DNA from 2 places in the Phyllobacterium sp. 22552 genome. Region 2 is predicted to be linked to the other one. Evidence: predicted binding sites of a transcription regulator. Region 2 holds the regulator's gene; the other holds the start of a gene.
The links. Region 2 encodes LexA, which represses DNA repair genes until DNA is damaged. Its sites were predicted from a motif close to TGTTCNNNNTGTGTTCNG; they were not measured.
Positions count from the first base shown of each region.

Region 1: the regulator LexA is predicted to act here: its motif matches at 2,120-2,137, upstream of parE (DNA topoisomerase IV subunit B).

Region 1 covers NZ_JBQENG010000006.1:318,819-323,101, forward strand. Annotated here, with positions in the region: gene ACTJI9_RS16180 (acetyl-CoA carboxylase biotin carboxylase subunit) at 1-537, opposite strand, end outside; gene ACTJI9_RS16185 (DMT family transporter) at 600-1,526, opposite strand; gene ACTJI9_RS16190 (helix-turn-helix domain-containing protein) at 1,708-2,082, shown strand; gene parE (DNA topoisomerase IV subunit B) at 2,207-4,283, shown strand, end outside.
Region 2 covers NZ_JBQENG010000006.1:206,788-211,070, forward strand. Annotated here, with positions in the region: gene ACTJI9_RS15680 (ABC transporter substrate-binding protein) at 1-223, opposite strand, end outside; gene ACTJI9_RS15685 (substrate-binding domain-containing protein) at 508-1,530, shown strand; gene lexA (transcriptional repressor LexA) at 1,683-2,399, shown strand; gene ACTJI9_RS15695 (ComEC/Rec2 family competence protein) at 2,507-4,283, opposite strand, start outside.

The sequences.
Region 1 (4,283 bases), 110 kb from region 2:
GTCGCGCACTTCAGCCTTGTGCCAGGCTATGCGCATGCCCTTACCGCCGCCGCCAGCGGAAGCCTTGATCATGACGGGATAGCCGATTTCTCCGGCGATCCGTTCAGCATGTGCAACGTCAATAATCACATCGGGTGAGCCGGGCACAGTGCTGACCTTTGCCTCATTGGCAAATTTTTTCGATTCGATTTTGTCGCCCATCGCGATGATCGCGCGGGGCTTCGGACCAATGAATATAATGCCCTGCTTTTCCAGCTCTTCGCAAAAAGAGGCGCGTTCGGAAAGAAAGCCATAACCGGGATGGACAGCCTCTGCCCCGGTTTCCTTGCAAGCAGCGATAATCTTTTCAGGGACGAGATAGCTTTCGGATGCCGTAGCTGGTCCGATATGCACGGCCTCATCCGCCATCTCAACATGCACAGCATCACGATCAGCGTCAGAATAGACCGCTACTGTTGCAATTCCCATTTTCCGTGCAGACTTGATAACGCGGCACGCAATCTCACCACGATTGGCAATCAGAATTTTTTTAAACACTTAGACCTCCCAACAGATCTTTGTTTCTATTGTGAAACACAACTTTGCTCAACAGCTGTCAATTAATTGTACGCCGGTTCCGTGGTCTCTCGCTTCTTGCCCTCGCGCCAGATCAGATAGGCGCCTGATGCAACGATGATGATGATCCCGACCCATTTAGACGGCGTTGGAAAATCACCGAAAACCAATAAGCCGATGAGAACTGCCATGACAATTTCGAGATATTGGAATGATGCCAGCAGGGAAGCCGGTGCAAGTCGTGAGGCATGTGTGATCAGGAGATGTCCGATTGTGGCTATCAATCCCATCATGAACAGCAAAAACCACGACATGGCATTTCCTGGCATGGCGAATGTCATGTCTTGAATACCCAGAAATGCAGCAGGTATGAGGGCAATCAAAACGGTAATCGTTCCGCCAATCCCGGCGTAAAGCTGCATCACAAGCGGCGTATCGACAGTGCCATAGCGGCGATTGAGGATAAGGTAGATTGCAAAGACCGCTGCTGTTCCAAGCGGCAGCAACGATACCCACCCAAACAGCTCCCAGCTTGGCTGTATGACGATCAATGTTCCAATGAAGCCGATTGCCACTGCAACCCGGCGTCGCCAACCAACTTGCTCCTTTAGAATAAGCGCCGACAAGACGGTCAACATCAGTGGCTCAACGAAAAACACCGCCATTGCGTCTGCGAGCGGCATATATTTGACGGCTGCATAAAAGCACAGGCTGCCAATACCCATAAGGAAGCCGCGAAACAGATTTCCCCACAGTTTCACAGGTATCAGGGATTTGAAGCCCGTCATGGGCACAATGATCATCATGGTCAAAATGGTTTGGACAACAAACCTGAAAAGCGTAGCTGTCGCAGGCGGCAGGCTGTCAAAGACCGAAAGCCATTTGGCTATAGCGTCCATCATAGGCAGGAAGAACATGGCGGCAGCCATCGCAGAAACGCCCCGCACTTGTTGTGAGGTCGTATTTTCCATCGCCAATACCTTTCTGAAGAAAGTCCGCTGGTAGGAATTTTGGCATATCTGCTCCACCAGAAAAAGCAATCTCGGCGCCTAAACAATCTCGCGCAATAGCTGCAAAATTTGACTTTTGGGGCCGTAAATGGTGCAACGAGCCCTCCCAAGACTGAAAAAACAAGAAAAACTGGAGAATTCCATGAATTTTCGCTCGAATATCATGACCGAAACGCCTGACATGGACACCATGGGTGGACGGCTGCTACGGGCCCGCGATGCCAAATCCATGAGTGTTTCGCAAGTTGCCGAGCGCATTGGCGTCAAGACCCAGACAATCCTTGCATGGGAGTCGGACCGGTCAGAGCCGCGGGCCAATAGGCTTGTCATGCTTGCCGGGTTTCTCGGTGTTACGCCAACATGGTTGATGCACGGCATTGGTCAGGCCCCTGTGGATACCGCTGAAGATGCGGCGACCATCAATGCCGAAATAAGCATACTCAAGAACCATCATGAAAAACTCGGCAATCGGATTTCCAATCTGGAAGATCGTATAGCAGCGCTCAAAGCGGCATAAAATATGGGGATTCACCGTTATGTTCAGCGGCGAACCTTGGAACATATAGCGAACGCCCATCGCGTTTCAACCGGAACCATGCAAAGATTAAAAGTGATTCGAAACCATAAAATACTGGCCTGCCATGGATGATACTAACGACCTATTTTCAGCAATCGTGAAGACTGCACGCGAGCGGCAGGAAGCAATAGCACCGGCCCAAAAAACCGAAGCACCTCCACAGGTTGCTGCGGCTTTGCCTGTTACGCCGACCAAGCCAGTTCCGGCTCGCGCTCCTGCGCGTGCCGTTCCGGAAACGAGCGGTAATTATAACGCGTCGGACATTGAGGTTCTCGAAGGTCTGGAGCCGGTTCGGCGTCGCCCCGGCATGTATATCGGTGGCACGGATGAGCGGGCGCTGCATCACCTTTTTGCTGAAGTCATCGACAATTCCATGGATGAGGCCGTTGCCGGTCATGCCAATTTTATTGACATTGATCTGGATGAAAACGGCTATCTGTCAGTAACGGATAATGGTCGTGGTATCCCGGTCGATGCTCACCCGAAGTTCAAGGATAAGTCCGCCCTCGAAGTCATCATGACGACATTGCATGCGGGCGGTAAGTTCGATTCCAAGGTCTATGAAACATCCGGCGGTCTGCATGGTGTCGGCGTATCAGTGGTCAACGCGCTTTCCGACCATCTTGAGGTAGAAGTTGCGCGAAATCGACGCCTTTATCGCCAACGTTTCTCACGCGGCATAGCGCTTGGCCCGCTTGAAGAAGTGGGTGAAGTGCAAAACCGTCGTGGCACGCGCATAACTTTCCATCCGGATGCAGAAATCTTCGGGCAGGAAGCAAAGTTCGATCCCGCGCGCCTGTACAAGATGGCCCGTTCCAAGGCTTATTTGTTCGGCGGCGTTGAGATTCGTTGGAGTTGCGCTCCCTCGCTGCTCGATCCCAAGGATCCGACACCGGACAAAGCAGTTTTCCATTTTCCCGGAGGTCTGAAAGAATATCTGGCCGCTTCGCTGGGCAAGGATTTTCAAGTTACCCGCGAAATGTTTGCGGGTAAGACGGAAAAATCCGGCGGGCATGGATCAATGGAATGGGCGGTTGCCTGGTATGGCGGCGATGGGTTCGTCAACTCCTATTGCAACACCATTCCCACAGGCGAAGGTGGAACGCATGAAGCGGGACTCCGCATCGCCCTCACCCGTGGGTTGAAAGCCTATGCGGAACTGACGAACAACAAGCGGGCATCGATCATCACCACTGACGACGTGATGATTTCATCTGCTGCCATGCTTTCCGTCTTTATTCGCGAACCTGAATTTGTCGGCCAAACCAAGGATAAGCTTGCAACGGTGGAAGCACAGCGCCTTGTCGAAAACGCCATTCGCGACCCGTTCGACCATTGGCTTGCTGCATCGCCGCAAGAAGCATCGAAACTGCTCGATTGGGTGGTGGACCGCGCGGAAGAGCGGGTAAAACGCCGTCAGGAAAAAGAGGTCAACCGTAAATCAGCGGTGAAAAAACTGCGTCTGCCGGGCAAACTGGCTGATTGTAGTCAAACCGGAGCGCTCGGTGCAGAACTCTTTATCGTTGAGGGTGATTCCGCTGGTGGTTCAGCAAAGCAGGCGCGGGATCGTGCGACGCAGGCTGTTCTGCCGTTGCGCGGCAAGATTTTGAATGTTGTCAGCGCCGGCCGGGAAAAAATGACGGCCAATCAGCAGATTAGCGATCTTATACAAGCGCTTGGCTGCGGTACCCGGTCAAAATATCGCGATGAAGATCTGCGCTATGATCGCATCATCATCATGACCGATGCTGACGTTGACGGCGCTCATATCGCATCGCTCTTGATCACATTCTTTTATCAGGAAATGCCCGACCTTATCCGCAATGGCCATTTGTTCCTTGGCGTCCCGCCACTTTACCGCATCGCTCAAGGCGGAACAGTGGCCTATGCGCGCAACGACGCGCATAAGGACGAGTTGATGAAGACGCTTTTCACGGGTCGTGGAAAGATCGAAATCGGCCGGTTCAAGGGACTAGGCGAGATGCGCGCCGATCAGCTCAAAGAAACCACGATGGATCGCAAGAAGCGCACGCTGCTTCGCGTTCAGATTGATGAAGAGTGGGCCAATGAAACGCGCCTTGCAGTCGACGATCTGATGGGAACGCGTCCTGACGCGCGCTTCCGGTTCATTCAGGATCGCG
Region 2 (4,283 bases):
CAAGCCAAAGGCGATACTGACCGAAATTGTCAGAACTGCTTGATGGCATCGCCACAATGGAAACCTTGTTGCCCGTTTCTTTTTCAAAGCGGTCAAGCTGCTTGCGCAACTCGGCATTTTCATTGCCGGTCGAGCTGTAAACAATAGAAAGATTGGCTGCATAGGCACCTGAAGACAACAGCGCTGTAAGCAGGATGCCCGCAAAAACTGAACTCTTTTTCATAAATCCTCCCAGAAATATTTGATGGATCAACCCATGCCGGACGGCATTCAATCCCCAATTGACGATCCTCCTCAAGCACATCAGACAGTGAAATTAACCTATCCAAAGCGCTTTGGATAAAAGGTGTCAAAACGCAAAACGAATGTCAATAAATAGTTTATGAACGCCATTAATCAGGCAAATAAAATTGTGCAGATCATTTAAAGCGCTTTGAAGTATGATTATATTACGAAGGCAAAGACATCGAACGACGCAGATAGGAATACAGTTTTGGACCGTCCGGCATGAAGCTGAAAGAACTCGCTGAAAAGCTCAACCTCTCCCAGACGACCGTTAGCCGCGCGCTGAACGGTTATCCGGAAGTGAATGAGGCTACGCGCGAGCGCGTCAATAAAGCGGCATTGAAATTTGGCTATAGCGCAAATGCAAATGCCCGACGTCTAGCCATGGGCCGTGTCGGTGCTATCGGTCTGGTTATCCCCGCAGATTCCAGCCAGCGATTTGGGCCTCATACCGCGGAATTTCTTGCCGGCTTGGCGGAGCGCCTTTCCCGGGACGAGATTGATTTTCTGCTCAGTCCCATTGTCGATAATGACGAGATTTCGGTCTATAAGCGCCTGATTTCGAGCAAACGGGTTGATGCGATCATCGTCTCCGGACCTGTTTTGGTCGATGAGCGCGTATCCATGCTGATCGATGCAAACTTTCCCTTTGTTCTGCATGGCCGTACGAACATAGACAGGCCCCATGCCTGGCTGGATATCGACAATCAGGGCGCATTCTATCAGGCGGCAAGCCACCTCCTCGACCTTGGACATCGGCATATAGCCATGATTGACGGGTTAAGAGGGTTTACGTTCTCTGAGCATCGCGAGCTCGGATATCGCCAAGCGCTAAGCGAACGCGGCGTCGAAATCGACCCACGCTTCATCGTGCATGACTACTTCTCCGATGAAATCGGCTTTCGCGAAACACAGCGCCTGCTTTCATGCACTCCGCGACCGACAGCAATCATTGCAGGATCCATGATGACCGCTTTGGGCGTGTCACGTGCAGTTCGCAACAAGGGTTATCAGTTGGGCAAACAAGTATCGCTCATCACCCATGACGATGTCTTTCCATATCTCAATGCCAGCAACATGGTTCCATCCATGACCACCACGCGATCATCAATGCGCTCCGCCGCCACGAGAATCGCTGAAATGCTCGTGCGCGTCCTTGATGGCGAACCTGTGGACAATATTCATGAATTATGGCCCGTGGAACTCACAGTACGCCAGTCGAGCGGTCCTCCGATAAGCGGATAGGCTTATATTTTGCGTCATTCCATCTGATTTTCAGAGTAAATGGGCATATAGGGCTGGTTTATACCAGATATTAATCCTTGTGGAACACAACTGGAACATATAGTGTTTGTTCTGGTTTTGTTTTTCCGATTCCACACTTAAGGATCGCCCCTATGCTGACGCGCAAACAACATGAACTTCTGCTCTTCATACATGAACGGTTGAAGGAAACGGGCATTCCCCCTTCTTTTGATGAAATGAAGGATGCACTTGATCTCGCATCCAAATCCGGCATTCATCGCCTGATTACCGCACTGGAGGAGCGAGGATTTATTCGTCGGCTAGCAAATAGGGCACGGGCGCTGGAAGTGCTTCGCCTGCCCGACTCAATTGCGCCGGGTCTGAACGCGCAACGCAAATTTTCTCCGAGCGTTATTGAAGGCAGTTTGGGACGAAATGTTGCGCCGCCTCGCCCGCAAGCAAGCACTGCCGATATTGTTGCTGCCAACATGATCAGCATTCCTGTTATGGGACGTATCGCTGCCGGTGTGCCGATCGCTGCAATTCAAAACCAGACTCACATGCTCAATCTCCCGCCCGATATGATCGGCAGCGGTGAGCATTATGCGCTTGAGGTCAAAGGTGACTCCATGATCGAAGCGGGTATTTTTGACGGCGACACTGTTGTTATCAAGCGCGGAGATACCGCGAGCCCCGGTGAAATCGTTGTGGCACTCGTGGATGATGAAGAAGCAACCTTGAAGCGTTTTCGCCGAAAAGGTGCATCCATTGCTCTCGAAGCAGCAAACCCCGCCTATGAAACCCGCATCTTTGGACCGGACCGCGTTCAGGTACAGGGCAAGCTGGTCGGTCTGATACGCAGATATTGATGGCGTTTATACTTCGCTGGACGGTGTGCTTTTATTCGTAGGCTCCATTCGAACAGCCACAGAATAGCAGCTAGCGAAAAATGTTTGGGACTACCATAAACGCCGAACTACATTTTATTGCTTGTATCCGGTGGTTTCTTGGATAGTTGCCGCTCTTCAAGATTGCGCGCGGCGCGGGAATAGATGCGGTAATTATTCCAAGGGCGATTGGGCGTGCCAATCGCATACTTTATATCAACCGAATTCAGGCGTTGAGAAAGCTCTTGTTTTGCCAAATCGGTGCCAACTGGTGTGGAATCGGCTTTGACAGAGTCAGATTGTGGAGCATCAAACCTGATCTCCGCAGCGCCTTTGAGCGCCAGCATTTGCGATGAAAGCAACAATTTTCCAGCATTTGGACAATTTGGAGCCTTCGCGGCAAAAGCCAAAATGATGATATCCCCTTCTAGGCATGCATCTGCTGTTCTTGTTGCATCATCGGTATAGGCAACGATTAATCCTCCTGGCTCCCGGGCAGTGCAAAGCTTATCGGCACATTCGAATTGAGCGCCGCTTGCAACCTCGCCTTTCATTGCCGGCTTAATGATCTGCCCGGCCCTATACCCCAACTGCCAATTATCGAGGCTGAAGGCGCTGCCTGCTTGTTTATTGATCGCCAGATGGTCGTCGTCCGTTCTTAACGCGACCAGTTTTCCGTCTTCTGAGACCATAATCGCAGGATAGGATGCCCGTCCCGTCAAACCAATTGCCAATGCTACCAATGGCAAGGCAAGCAGGCGCAACCACGTTGAAAGAAATAGAAGAAGCAAAAGCCCTATCGCCATAAGAATAAGCGAAGTTTCGGACATCAGCCCAAGATTTCCACTTGGTGAATGCGACGCTACGGCTTTTGCTATGGCGATAACAATCTCGATGCCCCATCCCATGATTTTAAACGGAAGCCAATCGAGGTCAAAAGGCATGGCGAGCAGGCCAAGCACTGCGAAGGGCATCACGAGAATTGAGACAATTGGTAGCGCCAAGGCATTTCCGACAAGGCCAAAAGGAGCGGTATTATTGAAATGATAGGCAGCAAAGATCGAGCTTGCTCCGCCAGCAACCAGCGAGGTCATGGCAATGCCGCCAATATAGGCCGTTGCTTTTGATGGAAACAACCATATGCCGGCCTTGGCACTTGTCTGTTTCCGTAGGCCTCGTCTCAAATGGTAGCGTGACCACCAGCTATAGAAAGCTATAAGGGCAGCAGTTGCTGAATAGGACATCTGGAAACTTGGTCCGAGAATTTCATGAGGTGAAACCGCAATTGTAATTGAGGCGGCAATTGCGAGATTACGCATGGATATCGCCGCGCGATCAACGGTCATTGCAAGCAACATGACTGCCAGCATCACAAAGCTGCGTTGTGCGGCAACGTCGGCGCCTGAAAGCAGAAGATAGAATGCCGAGCCAAACAGGGCGATGACAGCCGCGAGTTTCTTGACGGGATAGCGGGCCGATGCACTTGGAAAGAATGCGAATACAGCGCGCAGCGAACCTATGCTGATTGCAGCCACCAATGCCATATGGAAGCCGGATATGGACAAAATATGTGACAAGCCGCTGCGGCGCATGGCATTGTTGGTCTCCTCGCTTATGCCGTCGCGCTGCCCTGTCACCAGCGATGTAGCAATATCGCCCGGCTCCCCTTTAATGCTTTTCAATATGCGATGGGTGAGTTGCTGGCGAATATTGCTAATTGTCAGGAATGCCGCTGCTGCTATTCCGGCCTTTGGCACGACATCGGCTTTTTGAGGCAGGCCCAGCAAAAAGCCGTTGGCTCCAATGCCGCGATAATAATTGTTAAAGGCAAAATCGTAATTGGCTGGCCGAACCGGGCCCGATTGC